DNA from 3 places in the Pseudomonas sp. L7 genome. Region 1 is predicted to be linked to each of the others. Evidence: riboswitches for the same ligand, from Rfam matches in the RefSeq annotation. Region 1 holds a riboswitch; each other region holds the start of a gene.
The links. Region 1 has a riboswitch for cobalamin ahead of ACK3BK_RS11625 (CbtB domain-containing protein). Riboswitches for the same ligand answer to the same signal wherever they lie in the genome.
Positions count from the first base shown of each region.

Region 2: another riboswitch for cobalamin. It lies ahead of ACK3BK_RS12140 (ABC transporter ATP-binding protein); the one in region 1 lies ahead of ACK3BK_RS11625 (CbtB domain-containing protein).
Region 3: another riboswitch for cobalamin. It lies ahead of cobW (cobalamin biosynthesis protein CobW); the one in region 1 lies ahead of ACK3BK_RS11625 (CbtB domain-containing protein).

Region 1 is NZ_CP176784.1:2,558,524-2,562,730, reverse strand. It holds gene ACK3BK_RS11635 (alpha/beta hydrolase) at 82-966, shown strand; gene ACK3BK_RS11630 (hypothetical protein) at 982-1,713, opposite strand; cobalamin riboswitch at 1,883-2,105, shown strand; gene ACK3BK_RS11625 (CbtB domain-containing protein) at 2,204-2,389, shown strand; gene ACK3BK_RS11620 (CbtA family protein) at 2,400-3,089, shown strand; gene ACK3BK_RS11615 (cobalamin biosynthesis protein) at 3,089-3,481, shown strand; gene cobM (precorrin-4 C(11)-methyltransferase) at 3,513-4,207, shown strand, end outside.
Region 2 is NZ_CP176784.1:2,699,220-2,703,426, reverse strand. It holds gene paaZ (phenylacetic acid degradation bifunctional protein PaaZ) at 1-1,521, shown strand, start outside; cobalamin riboswitch at 1,611-1,817, shown strand; gene ACK3BK_RS12140 (ABC transporter ATP-binding protein) at 1,929-2,705, shown strand; gene ACK3BK_RS12135 (ABC transporter substrate-binding protein) at 2,702-3,670, shown strand; gene ACK3BK_RS12130 (FecCD family ABC transporter permease) at 3,670-4,207, shown strand, end outside.
Region 3 is NZ_CP176784.1:2,328,926-2,333,132, reverse strand. It holds gene cobN (cobaltochelatase subunit CobN) at 1-1,513, opposite strand, end outside; gene cobW (cobalamin biosynthesis protein CobW) at 1,517-2,584, opposite strand; cobalamin riboswitch at 2,683-2,881, opposite strand; gene ACK3BK_RS10550 (LysR substrate-binding domain-containing protein) at 2,927-3,808, opposite strand; gene ACK3BK_RS10545 (ankyrin repeat domain-containing protein) at 3,972-4,207, shown strand, end outside.

The DNA of each region.
Region 1 (4,207 bases):
AGCACCGCTCGGGAAAAATTGCCTGCAGCGAGGCCATGGCTTCTGCTAAAAACGACGATTCCCAGCAGCCTGATGACACCCATGACCGACACCCTGCTCACTCACTTCAAACGCCGCTGGCTCATGTGGCTGGCCATGGCCCTGCTGGTGGTGGGCCTGCCCGCGGGCTGCGCGGTCTTGCAGCACAAGGAGCGCGAACTGGTGTTTCGTATCGAGCCGGGCCAGGCCAGTTGGTTCAGGGGCCTGCCTGCCGACGTACAGGAACTGGACCTGCGCCCGCGCAACTTCACCGACGACCAGAGCCTGCATGCCTGGTGGTGGCCGGCCAAACGCGCCGATGCGCCGGCGATACTCTACCTGCACGGCGTACGCTGGAACCTCACCGGCCAGATGTTCCGCATCGAGCAGTTGCACGCCATGGGCTATTCGGTGTTGGCCGTGGACTACCGCGGTTTTGGCCAGAGCCGAGGCGACCTGCCGTCCGAAGCCACGGTTTACGAGGACGCCCGAATTGCCTGGGAGCGCTTCGCCCAGTTGCAGCCGGTGCCGGGCAAGCGCCTGATCTTCGGCCATTCGCTGGGCGGTGCGGTCGCTGTGGAGCTTGCCTCGGAGCTCGCACGCCAGGCACGCCAGCAAGGTAAGCCTGTACCTGCGCGCGGCCTGATTCTCGAATCCACCTTCACCTCCCTTGGCGACGCGGCGGCATCAGTGGCCGATACCACACTGCCGGTGCGCTGGCTGCTGTCGCAGAAATTCGACTCGCTGGGCAAGATCGCCGATATCGGTTTGCCGCTGCTGCTGGTGCATGGCCTGGATGATCGGTATGTGCCCCCCCGCTTCAGCGAGGCGCTGTTCGAGGCGGCCCAACAGCCCAAGACCTTGCTCCTGGTGCCGGGAGCGAGCCACAACAACAGCATGAGCCTGGCCGGCCAGCGCTATCGACGCGCGATCGAAGCATTGCTGTGAAACCACGGGTAACGATCACTGCACCGGCAGGAAATTCATCAATAACAGGCTCTGCGCGTAATTGAGGCCGATCCGTCGATAACGCTCATCCAGCATCTGCGCCAGCAGATCGAGGCGCGCCACGATCTTGCCGAATTCGACGGCAAAGCTGAGGTTGCTGCCCTCCTCCGAGATTTCGTTGGAAAACAGTAGCAACACACCATTGGCGTCCTGGCGCTGACTGAGCATCCAGGTAGCCTTTTCGATGTTGCGCGCGGCGTTATTGACGAACAGTGGATCAATCGCATCGGTCATGTAGAACTCGGTGCGCCCACCGTGGGCGGTAATCAACATGCTGCCGATGGCATAGATGAACGCCCCGACTCGATCTCCACGAAACTCCGGGCTCAAGGCGTAGCTCAGCGCCGCCAGGTCACGGCGCTCGCCCAGTTGCGGCAATGGCTGGCGCTGCTCGATGGCCTGGCGGATCTGGCGCTCGGCGGTGGCCGCATCCAGATAGCCGGACTGCTTCCACTGATTGGGGTTGCGCAGGTAGAGCTTGTTCATCAGCAGATACAGGCTCTGCAGGTTGTCGCGCATGGACAAGGTCGCCATGCGGTCGACACTGGTCTGGAACAACTCGCTGGGATGACCATTGCCTAACTGGGTGAATACGTCGCGCCCCTGCTGCCCGGTGCACGCGCACAGGGCGATCAAGACACCCACCAGCGACAGGCGGGCACGGCGGCGATAGGCAGGAACAGGCATCTGCACCGGGGTCCAGGGTCAGCGGCCGGGCCGGAAATCGGCACAGCCTGGCCATGCATAGAGCCCCTGAACGCCAAAAAGTGCGACGTGCAAGGCAGGTTGATGATTTCCAGTCGCTACGCCTGCGCGATTCGTAACAAGAATTGACGACCAAAGCATGGCCGTGATCTCCTAATACATTACGTAGGGTGCCCCTTGCAGGGGTGAAACGGGAAACCGGTGCGTCAATGGCTCTTCATGGGCCTGACAAGTCCGGTGCTGCCCCCGCAACGGTAAGCGAGCGAGCGTCTGATCCACTGTGCCTGCAGTTCGGCATGGGAAGGTGACGCTCTCCCCAGGAGCCAGGCTCCTGCTCGTCAGCCCGGAGACCGGCCCGACGTCTTGTGATCACACCCCGCGGTGGGCGGGCGCTGTTGCATGTCCCTGGGCGGTTCTCGCCTGGGGTTGCCGCGCTTCCTGTCGCCCATGAAAAAAAGCAGAGGAATGCGTCATGTCCGTCACCAGCGCCAAACACAGCATCGCAACCCCCGTCAGCCTCAGCCAGCGCCTCGTCGTTGCGGTCGGCGCCAGCCTGCTGGGCCTGTGCCTGGTGTACTTCGCCGGGTTCTCCCATCTCGAGGCGGTTCACAACGCTGCCCACGATACCCGCCACAGCGCCGCCTTCCCTTGCCACTGAGTGCCCGACAATGATCAAGCGTATCGCTCGAACTGCAGGCTTCAGTGGCCTGCTCGCCGCACTTTTGCTGACGCTGTTGCAGAGTTTCTGGGTCGCGCCCTTGATCCTGCAGGCCGAAACCTATGAAAGCGCGGCCCCCACCGAGCAGCATGAGCACACCGCTGAAAGCGCCGGAGGCCATGAGCACGACGCAGAAGCCTGGTCGCCGGAAGACGGCTGGCAGCGTGTGCTGTCGACCACCGGCGGTAATCTGGTGGTGGCAGTCGGTTTCGCGCTGATTCTCGCCGCACTCTACAGCCTGCGCGAACCTGGTCGGGTCAGTACTGGCGCGTTGTGGGGCCTGGGCGGCTTCGCCGTGTTCTGCCTGGCACCGACCCTGGGCCTTCCGCCTGAACTGCCTGGCACCGCCGCTGCCGATCTGGGCCAACGCCAGACCTGGTGGATCGGCACCGCCGCCGCCACTGCGGTGGGCCTGGCGTTGCTGGTCTTCGCGCGCCACTGGCTGCTGAAGGTGCTCGGCGCAGCGCTGCTGGTCGTGCCACACCTGATCGGCGCCCCTCAGCCACTGGTGCATGAAAGCCTGGCACCCGAAGCGCTGGAAGCACAGTTCAAGGTTGCCTCCTGGCTGACCAACGCAGCTTTCTGGGTTGCATTGGGCCTGCTGAGCGCCTGGCTCTACCGTCGCTCCGCGCAGGCCTGATGGCCGCGCTATATGTCGGTTTCGGCTGCCGCAGGGGTTGCCCGGCGGCGGTTCTGGAAACCCTGCTGCACCGTACGCTGGCCGACAACGGCCTGCCGCTGGCCGCCTTGCGCGGTATCGCCAGCATCGATCTCAAGGCCCAGGAGCCCGGCCTTCGGCAACTGGCCGAGCAACTCGGCCTGCCCCTGACGCTGTACAGCGCCCAGCAACTGCACCCTTTCCTGCCCCTCCTCAGCCACCGCTCCGAAATGGCCTTCAACGCCACAGGCTGTTGGGGAGTGGCAGAGAGCGCAGCGCTGGCACTGGCTGACGAGGGTCAGCGCTCGCCGATCCTGACAGTCACTCGACAGGTGCTCGGTGACGCTACCCTTGCCCTGGCCAGCAACGGATAATCGCTTTTCATTTCATGCTCAAGGACTTGCCATGACGGTCTATTTCATCGGTGCCGGCCCCGGCGACCCGGAGCTGATCACGGTCAAGGGCCAACGCCTGATCCGCCAATGCCCGGTGATCATCTACGCCGGCTCACTGGTACCGCCCGCGGTACTTGAAGGCCACACGGCCAGTACCGTGATCAACAGCGCCGAACTGCATCTCGAGCAGATCATCGCCGCCATTCGCGACGCCCATGAAAAGGGGCTGGATGTCGCCCGGGTACACAGCGGCGACCCCAGCCTGTATGGCGCCATCGGCGAGCAGATTCGCCACCTGCGCGAACAGGGCATCGACTACCAGATCATTCCTGGCGTTACCGCCACGGCCGCCAGCGCCGCCCTGCTCGGCTGTGAACTGACGCTGCCAGACATCGCCCAGACGGTCATCCTGACCCGCTACGGCGACCGCTCACCGATGCCGGCAGGCGAGCAACTGGCGGACCTGGCGCGCCACCGCAGTACCTTGGCCATCCACCTGGGGGTACGCCATCTACCGCGCATCGTCGACGAGCTGCTGCCGCACTACGGGGCAGATTGCCCGGTGGCAGTGATCCACCGCGCAACCTGGCCCGACCAGGACTGGGTCAGGGGCCGCCTCGCCGATATCGTCGACGCTGTTGCCGACAAAGGCTTCCGACGCACTGCGCTGATTCTCGTCGGCCACGTGCTAGGCGACGCGCCATT
Region 2 (4,207 bases), 140 kb from region 1:
ATGCCGTGCATCGTCAAGCCCGCGACGTCCACCAGCTACCTGACCGAAGCCGTGGTGCGCCTGATCGACGAATCCGGCCTGCTGCCACCCGGCAGCCTGCAACTGGTGATCGGCAGCACCGGCGACTTGCTCGAACGCCTGCAGGGCCAGGACCTGGTGACCTTCACCGGCTCCGCCGACACCGCCGCCAAGCTGCGCATGACGCCGAACCTGGTGCGCAACTCGGTGCCCTTCACGGCTGAAGCCGACTCGCTGAACTGCGCCATCCTCGGGCCGGATGTAACCCCGGACGACGAGGAGTTCGACCTGTACATCAAAGAGGTGGTGCGCGAGATGACCACCAAGGCAGGCCAGAAGTGCACGGCCATTCGCCGCGCCATCGTGCCGGCCAGGCACCTGGATGCCGTCGCCACCCGCCTGCGCGAACGCCTGGCCAAGGTGGTGGTGGGCGATCCGGCGGTCGAAGGCGTACGCATGGGCGCGCTGGCCTCCCACGACCAGCAGCGTGATGTCGGCGAGCGCGTGCGCAGCCTGCTGCAAAGCTGCGACCAACTGTTCGGCGCCAGCGACGGTTTTTCGCCGGTAGGCGAAGGCGTGGCCGAAGGTGCGTTCTTCGCCCCGACCCTGCTGCACGCACGCGACCCGCACGCCGAGGGCGGCGCCCACGATATCGAGGCGTTCGGCCCGGTCAGCACCCTGATGGCCTACGACGACCTGGACGAAGCCCTGGCCCTGGCCGCACGAGGCAAGGGCAGCCTGGTGGCGACCCTGGTGACCCGCGACCGCGCCATCGCCGCCAAGGCCATTCCCGCGGCCGCCGCCTGGCACGGCCGTCTGCTGGTGCTCGACCGCGAGGCTGCGCCGGAGTCCACCGGGCACGGCTCGCCGCTGCCACAGCTCAAGCACGGCGGCCCCGGGCGTGCCGGGGGCGGCGAAGAGCTCGGCGGCCTGCGGGCGGTCAAGCACTACCTGCAGCGCGCCGCGATCCAGGGTTCGCCGAGCATGCTGGCGGCGGTCACTGGCGAGCACGTGCGTGGCGCTGAAGTGATCGAGACCGAGGTGCACCCGTTCCGTCGCTACTTCGATGATCTGCGCATCGGCGAGTCGCTGCTGACCCACCGACGTACCGTCACCGAGGCGGACCTGGTGAACTTCGGCTGCCTGTCGGGCGACCACTTCTACATGCATTTCGACGAGATCGCCGCCAAGCAGTCGCAGTTCGGCAAGCGCATCGCCCATGGCTACTTCGTGCTGTCAGCGGCGGCCGGACTATTCGTGTCGCCGGGTGAAGGGCCGGTACTGGCCAACTACGGGCTGGACACCCTGCGCTTTATCAACCCGGTGGGGATCGGTGACACGATCCAGGCGCGCCTGACCTGCAAGCGCAAGATCGACCAGGGCAAGACCAGCCCGTTGGGGCAGCCGCAAGGGGTGGTGGCCTGGGATGTGGAGGTGACCAACCAGCTCGGTGAACTGGTGGCCAGTTACGACATCCTGACGCTGGTGCTCAAGCGCGGCTGAGCATTGAAGGCTTGAAGGTGTCGGCCCTGTCGCGGGAGCGGGCGTGCCCCGCAACAGGGCTGGTTGACTCCCCATCCCATAAATGCTCAGATGCGCCCCTTGTTTCAGGTGTCCCCTGCCGCCGAGCCGGGGATTAAACGGGAAGCCGGTGCCTCGCCCCTGCGAGCAGTCCGGCGCTGCCCCCGCAACGGTAAGCGAGCGATGCATTCGATACACCACTGTGCCAACGGCATGGGAAGGTGAATGCCTCATGCCCCTCGCAAGCCCGGAGACCGGCCTGTCACAGCAGTTGGCAACTCCCGCGGTGGGCGGGCGCAGGCCGGTTCTCGCGGCGGCCGCGCGCCCGCGACAGCTGCGCGCACCTCCACCGTTCGGGTATCACTCACCCTGCGACGGTTGGTTCATCCATGTCATGCCCTACCCTGCACATCCAAGGCCTGCACTGGTCGCCGCACAGCGGTGGACAGCCGCTGCTGGAGGGTATCGACCTGCAGATCGGCGCCGGTGAATTCGTCGGGCTGATCGGCCCCAACGGCAGTGGCAAGACCAGCCTGCTGCGCTGCGCCTACCGCTTCAATCGCCCCAGCGTCGGTCAGGTGCACCTCGATGGCGAGGATATCTGGCAGCGCAACCCACGCTGGGTCGCCCAGCGCATCGCGGTGATGCTGCAGGAGTTCCCCGAAGACTTCGGCCTGAACGTGCGTGACGTCGTTGCCATGGGCCGCACCCCGCATCTGGGCTGGTTCGAGGGCGACGGCGAGCCGAGCCTGATCGACGACACCCTCGCCAGGCTCGACCTGCTGCCGCGCGCCCTCGACGCCTTCGTCTGCCTGTCGGGCGGCGAAAAGCAGCGCGTGCTGCTGGCGCGGGCACTGGTCCAGCAACCTCGGCTGCTGATCCTCGACGAGCCGACCAACCACCTCGACCCACGCTTCCAGCTGGCCCTGTTGCAGCAACTGCGCAGCACCGGCCTGAGCCTGCTGGCCAGCTTCCACGATCTGAACCTGGCCGCCGCCTTCTGCGATCGGCTGTACGTGATCGATGCCGGGCGCATCGTCGCCCACGGCACGCCAGAACACGTGCTCACCGAGCAGTGCCTGGCCGAGGTGTTCGGCGTACAGGCCCTGGTCGATCGCCACCCGCTGGCCTCCCATCCACGCATTACCTGGATCAGCCCTGCATGAAATCGCTGCTCACCAGCCTGGCCCTGCTGGCCGCCCTGCCCCTGGCCGCCGAGGCCGACAACTATCCACTGACCGTGCGCAGTTGCGAGCGCGACGTCACCTTCACCCATGCGCCGCAGCATGCCGTCAGCCATGACATCAATCTCACCGGCATGCTCCTGGCCCTCGGGCTGCGCGACCACATGGCCGGCTACAGCGGCATCAGCGGCTGGAAAACCCTCGACCCAAGCCTGCGCGAAGCACTTGACGGGCTGCCAGAGCTGGCGCCGCGCTACGTGTCGGTGGAAAACCTGCTCGATGCCAACGCCGACTTCTTCCTCGCCGGCTGGAGCTACGGCATGCGCATCGGCGGGCCGGTCACCCCACAGACCCTCGCGCCCTTCGACATCCCGGTGTATGAACTGAGCGAGTCGTGCTCCTGGATCATGCCCCAGCGCCAGGCCAGCCTCGAAGACCTCTACCGCGACCTGGACAACCTTGGCCGGATCTTCGATGTGCGCGAGCGCGCCACTGCGCTGGTTGGCCAGTTGCGCCAACGCGTCGAGCGCGTTGCGGCGCAGATGGCCGAGATCAAGCAACGGCCGCGCGTATTCCTTTATGACAGTGGTGAAGACCGCCCCACCACTTCCGGGCGCCTGGGGATGCCGCAGGCGCTGATCACCACGGCGGGAGGCGATAACGTCATGAGCGATGTGGCCGCCAGCTGGACCCAGGTGAACTGGGAGAGCGTGGTGGAACGCGATCCGCAGGTGATCGTGATCGTCGACTACGGGCCCACCAGTTGGCAGCACAAACGCGACTTCCTCCTGCACCACCCGGCGCTGGGCAGTGTCGAGGCGATCCGCAAGCAGCGCTTCGTGGTGCTGTCGTACCTGGAGGTGACACCGTCGGTGGAGAACGCCCAGGCCATCGAGACCCTGGCCACGGCCCTGCATCCGCAGCGCTTCGCCGAGGCCCGCCGCTGATGCCGATTCGCAGCCCTGCGGGCTATCGCCTGCTGATCGTTTCGCTGCTGCTGGCCTTGCTGCTGTCGTGCCTGCTGTCGCTGGGGTTCGGCTCGGCGCAGGTCGCATTGGGCAAAGTGGTCGGCATTGTCCTGCAGCAGGTGGGGCTGGGGGAAAACGGCGACTGGAGCCGCGGCCAGGCGCAGATCGTCTGGCAGATCCGCGCACCGCGCGTGTTGCTGGGGACGCTGGTCGGCGCAGGGTTGGCAATGGTCGGCGGCGCCCTGCAGGCGGTGACCCGCAATCCCCTGGCCGATCCGCACCTGCTGGGTGTCAGCTCCGGGGCGGTGTTCGGCGCAGTGCTGGTGGTGCTGTTTCTCGGCCCGTTCGCCGGGGCCTTCAGCCTGCCCTTGGCAGCGTTCATCGGCGCGTTGGGCAGTATGTTGCTGGTGCTCGGCGTGGCCAGCCGCGGTGGGCGCCTGGAGAGCGATCGCCTGCTGCTGGCCGGGGTAGCGGTGTCGTTCGTGGTAATGGCCGCCGCCAACCTGCTGCTCTACA
Region 3 (4,207 bases), 230 kb from region 1:
TACCGACAAAGGTCAGGCCGTAGCGCAGACCGGCGATCATCATCCGGCCACTGCGGAACATCGGGTCTTGCTCAGGCGCGCCCCAGCGTTCGCGCACCGCACGCTGGTTGGCCTCGGGCAGGCAGGCGAAGGCCGCGAGGTAGTCGTCCAGAGACAGGCTCTGGGCACAGGGGCGCTGGTCGAGGTGATCCAGGTCGTTGGTCACGCCGCCGAGCAGTTCGTGAATCAGCGCCGTGCCCGTCTGCGGCAAGCCAGCAACCGGATAACCCTCGGCCTGCAGGGCATGCAGGATGTTCAGCGCGGCGCCAGGCGTGTCGAGCCCCACGCCATTGCCGATACGCCCGTCGCGGGTCGGATAGTTGGCCAGCACCAGCGCCACGCGCTTCTGGGCATTGGGTAGTCGCGCCAGCTCGACCCAGCGCCGTGCCAGCTCGGCGACGAAATCCATGCGTTCGGGGTGGGCCTTGTAGCAGACCACATCGGACTGGCTGCGCTCGCTGCGCCAGGCCAGGTCCTTGAAGCTGACCGGCCGGGTGATGATGCGCCCGTCCAGCTCCGGCAAGGCGATGTGCATGGCCAGGTCGCGCGCACCCAAGCCCTGCTCGCTGGCTTCCCAGCCGGGCTGGTTGTCCTGGGCGCAGATCGCCTGCAACACCGGCACGTCGCGGCGCAGCGGACGCAGGTTGGGCCGCTCGGGGCTGGACAAGGCAAAGCCTGTGGTGTTGATGACCACTTCGGCGCCGACCTCGTCGAGCCAGGCCTCTACCTGTTCGAGACAGGCCGCCTCCTTGAGACTGGCGACTGCGATCGGCAACGGGTTCAGCCCGGCGGCCTGCAAGCGCTGGCAAAACACATCGATGAACCCGGTGTTGGCGGCCTGCAGGTGCGAGCGGTAGAACAGGATCGGCGCCACCGGATGCTCCGGGTGCCACTCGGGGAACCAGTCTTCAAGCCCTGCACTGGGCTTGCCGGGGTGGTAGACCGTGGTGCGCGGCAGCGGCTGGGGTTCGTCCCAGGCATAGTCGCGCCCCAGCCACTGGCTGGCCAGGCAATTGAACAGGTTGGCCGCATTGGCCTTGCCGCCCTGGCGCAGGTAGTGCCAGAGCCGCTCGGCCTGTTCGGCCGGCACCGTGCCCAACTGTGTCAGCTCCGGGTCGGGGCGGTCATCGCCGGGCACCAGGATCAAGTGCACGCCACGCGCGGCGAGTTCGACCAACTGCTCGACGCCATAGCGCCAGTAGCCGACACCGCCGTGCAGCGATACCAGGATCACCTTGGCATGGCGCAACACCTCATCGATGTACAGGTCGACGGAGGCGTGGTTCTGCACCTGCATGGGGTTGGCCAGGCGCAGGCTGGGGAAATCGTCCGGCAACTGCTCGGCGGTTTCGGCGAGCAGTGCCAGGTGAGAGTCACCGCTGCAGAGAATCACCAGCTCGGCGGGTGTCTGGCCGAGGTCGGCAATGCTGTCGTCCGGCACGAAGCCGCCGGGCTGGGTCCGCAGCAGGTGCATGGATCAGGCGCCCAGGGCCTGGCGCAGGCGCGCTTCCAACTGTGCCGCGTCAAGGTCCTGGCCGATCAGCACCAGGCGGGTGATGCGCGGCTCGTCGCTGCGCCAGGCGCGGTCGAAGTGCTTGTCGAAGCGCGTGCCCACACCTTGGATCAACAGGCGCATCGGCTTGCCGGGGATCGCGGCAAAGCCTTTGGCGCGCAGGATGCCGAACTCGGTGACCAGTTGCGTCAGGGCATCGAGCAGCAGGCTTTCGTCCGCTTCAGGCAGGTCGATGGAGATGGAGTCGAAGGCGTCATGATCGTGATCGTCATGATCGTCGCCGTCGTGGTGCGAATCGTGGTGGGTGCGACGACCATCGATGTGCACTTCGGACTCGGCACCCACGCCCAGCAACACATCCAGCGGCAGGCGACCGCTGCTGGCCTCGATCACCTTGACGGCAGGCGGCAGCTCCTCGGCGACTTCGGCGCGGACTTTGGCCAGGCCCTCGGCGTCGATCAGGTCAGCCTTGTTCAGCACCACCAGGTCGGCACTGGCCAGTTGGTCGGCGAACAGCTCATGCAGCGGGGATTCGTGGTCCAGGTTGGGGTCGAGCTTGCGCTGCGCGTCGACCTGGTCCGGGTAGGCGGCGAAGGTGCCGGCGGCCACGGCCGGGCTGTCGACGACGGTGATCACCGCATCGACGGTGCAGGCATTGCGGATTTCCGGCCACTGGAAGGCTTGCACCAGCGGTTTGGGCAGGGCCAGGCCGCTGGTCTCGATGAGAATGTGGTCCAGGTCGCCACGGCGAGCGACCAGCTCGCGCATCACCGGGAAGAACTCTTCCTGCACGGTGCAGCACAGGCAGCCGTTGGCCAGTTCATAGACGCGGCCGTTGGCCTCTTCCTCGGTGCAGCCGATGCTGCACTGCTTGAGGATTTCGCCGTCGATACCCAGCTCGCCAAACTCGTTGACGATGACCGCGATGCGTCGCCCCTGGGCGTTGTCGAGCATGTGGCGCAGCAAGGTGGTCTTGCCCGAGCCGAGGAAGCCGGTGACGATGGTGACGGGAAGTTTGGCCAGTGTTTTCATGTGGCGATGCCCTTGGCAGCAATGGTGCGGGCATGCGGGACGAAAGCCACGACCGACCGGCCGGGCTCGCTCGCCACCGGATCACCCCGCCCGGTTGAAAGTCGAATACGTTGCGAGGCAGGTCTCCTGGCTTGCACTGCACGACCTCCAGCCGTCAGGACGACGCCTTCCCGCGCGCGGGCGCAGTGGCTGTGTCGACCCTGTTCAGTGCTTACAGTTGCGGGGGCAGCCGCGGCTTGTACCGCGTTCCCGTCTTAGCTCCGGCAGCGCCGGAGAACCTCGAAGCGGCAAGGCTACGCAGTGGTGCGCAGGTGGTCAACCGTCTGACGCTGATCGGAGCCTTCAGATGCCACCCCCGGCCAGCAGCTCGGTCAGCACCTGCGCCAGGGCCTTGACCATCACATCGGCCGTTGGCCGGTGGACGATGACGATCTCGTAGCTGTCCACCTCCGGCAAACCTTGCGCCGCCCCAAGTACTCGGTGCTCGGCGGTGGCCGCGCGCGGCGGCAGCAAGCTCACGCCCATGCCGTCGGCCACCGCGGCCTGGATACCGGACAAGCTGGAGCTGGTGAAGCTGATGCGCCAGCGCCGGCCCATGCCTTCGATGGCATGGATCATGTCTTCGCGGTACAGCCCGCGCGGTGGAAAGGTGACCAAGGGCACCGGGTCAAGCTCGAAGGCCGGCATGCGCACGCTGTCGATCCATTGCAGGCGCTCGGGCCAGCAGGACACCCCCTCGCGGCTGTTGCGCCGCTGCTTGAGCAGCACCAGATCGAGTTCACCATTGTCGTAGGCCTGGCTCAGGTCGCGGCACAGGCCGCTGGTGACTTCCAGCTTGACCTGCGGGTGCAGGCGGCTGAACGCCGACAACGCATTGGTGGTTCGCCCGCCGACGAAATCTTCGGGCACGCCAAGACGCACGGTGACGCCAACCATGGCCCCGGCCAGGGCTTCGAGCATCTGGTCGTTCAGCGCCAGCATGTGCCTGGCATAGCCAAGCAGCGTCTGCCCGGCGTCGGTGGGCAGCACGTCGCGGTTGCCACGCACCAGCAGGCGATGGCCGACCATCTCCTCGAGGCGCCGTACCTTCTGGCTGATGGTCGACTGGGTCGAATGCAGACGGGCCGCAGCCGTGGTGAAGCTGCCGCAATCGGCGACCACGACGATGGCGCGCAACAGGTCGAGATCGAACAGAGCCCTATTCGGTTTTACGCTGATGGACATGAGGGTATTCGGTTTTCAAATGATGACGCTGACTTCTAGCATGGCCCTTCGAGGCGGGCAACGTTGATGTATTCGGAAATCCACTACAGCTCATCCAGATAATTCGTTTCAGTTGCCTGCAACTTTTTCCCTAGGATGAGGCTTTGCCTCAGGAGCCCTACGCATGCGCCACACCCTCGCTGCCTGCCTGCTGGCCTTCACCTGCCTTGCCGCCCACGCCGAGACCACGTCAATGGATACCCGCCTGCTTTATGCCGCCCAGCGCGGCGATGCACCTGCCATCCGTCGCCTGCTCAAGGAACCGGTGGCGCTCGACAGCCGCGATGGCCAAGGGCGCACACCTCTGCTGGCCGCGACCCACGGCAACCACATCGACGCGGCCAAGGTGCTGATCGAGGC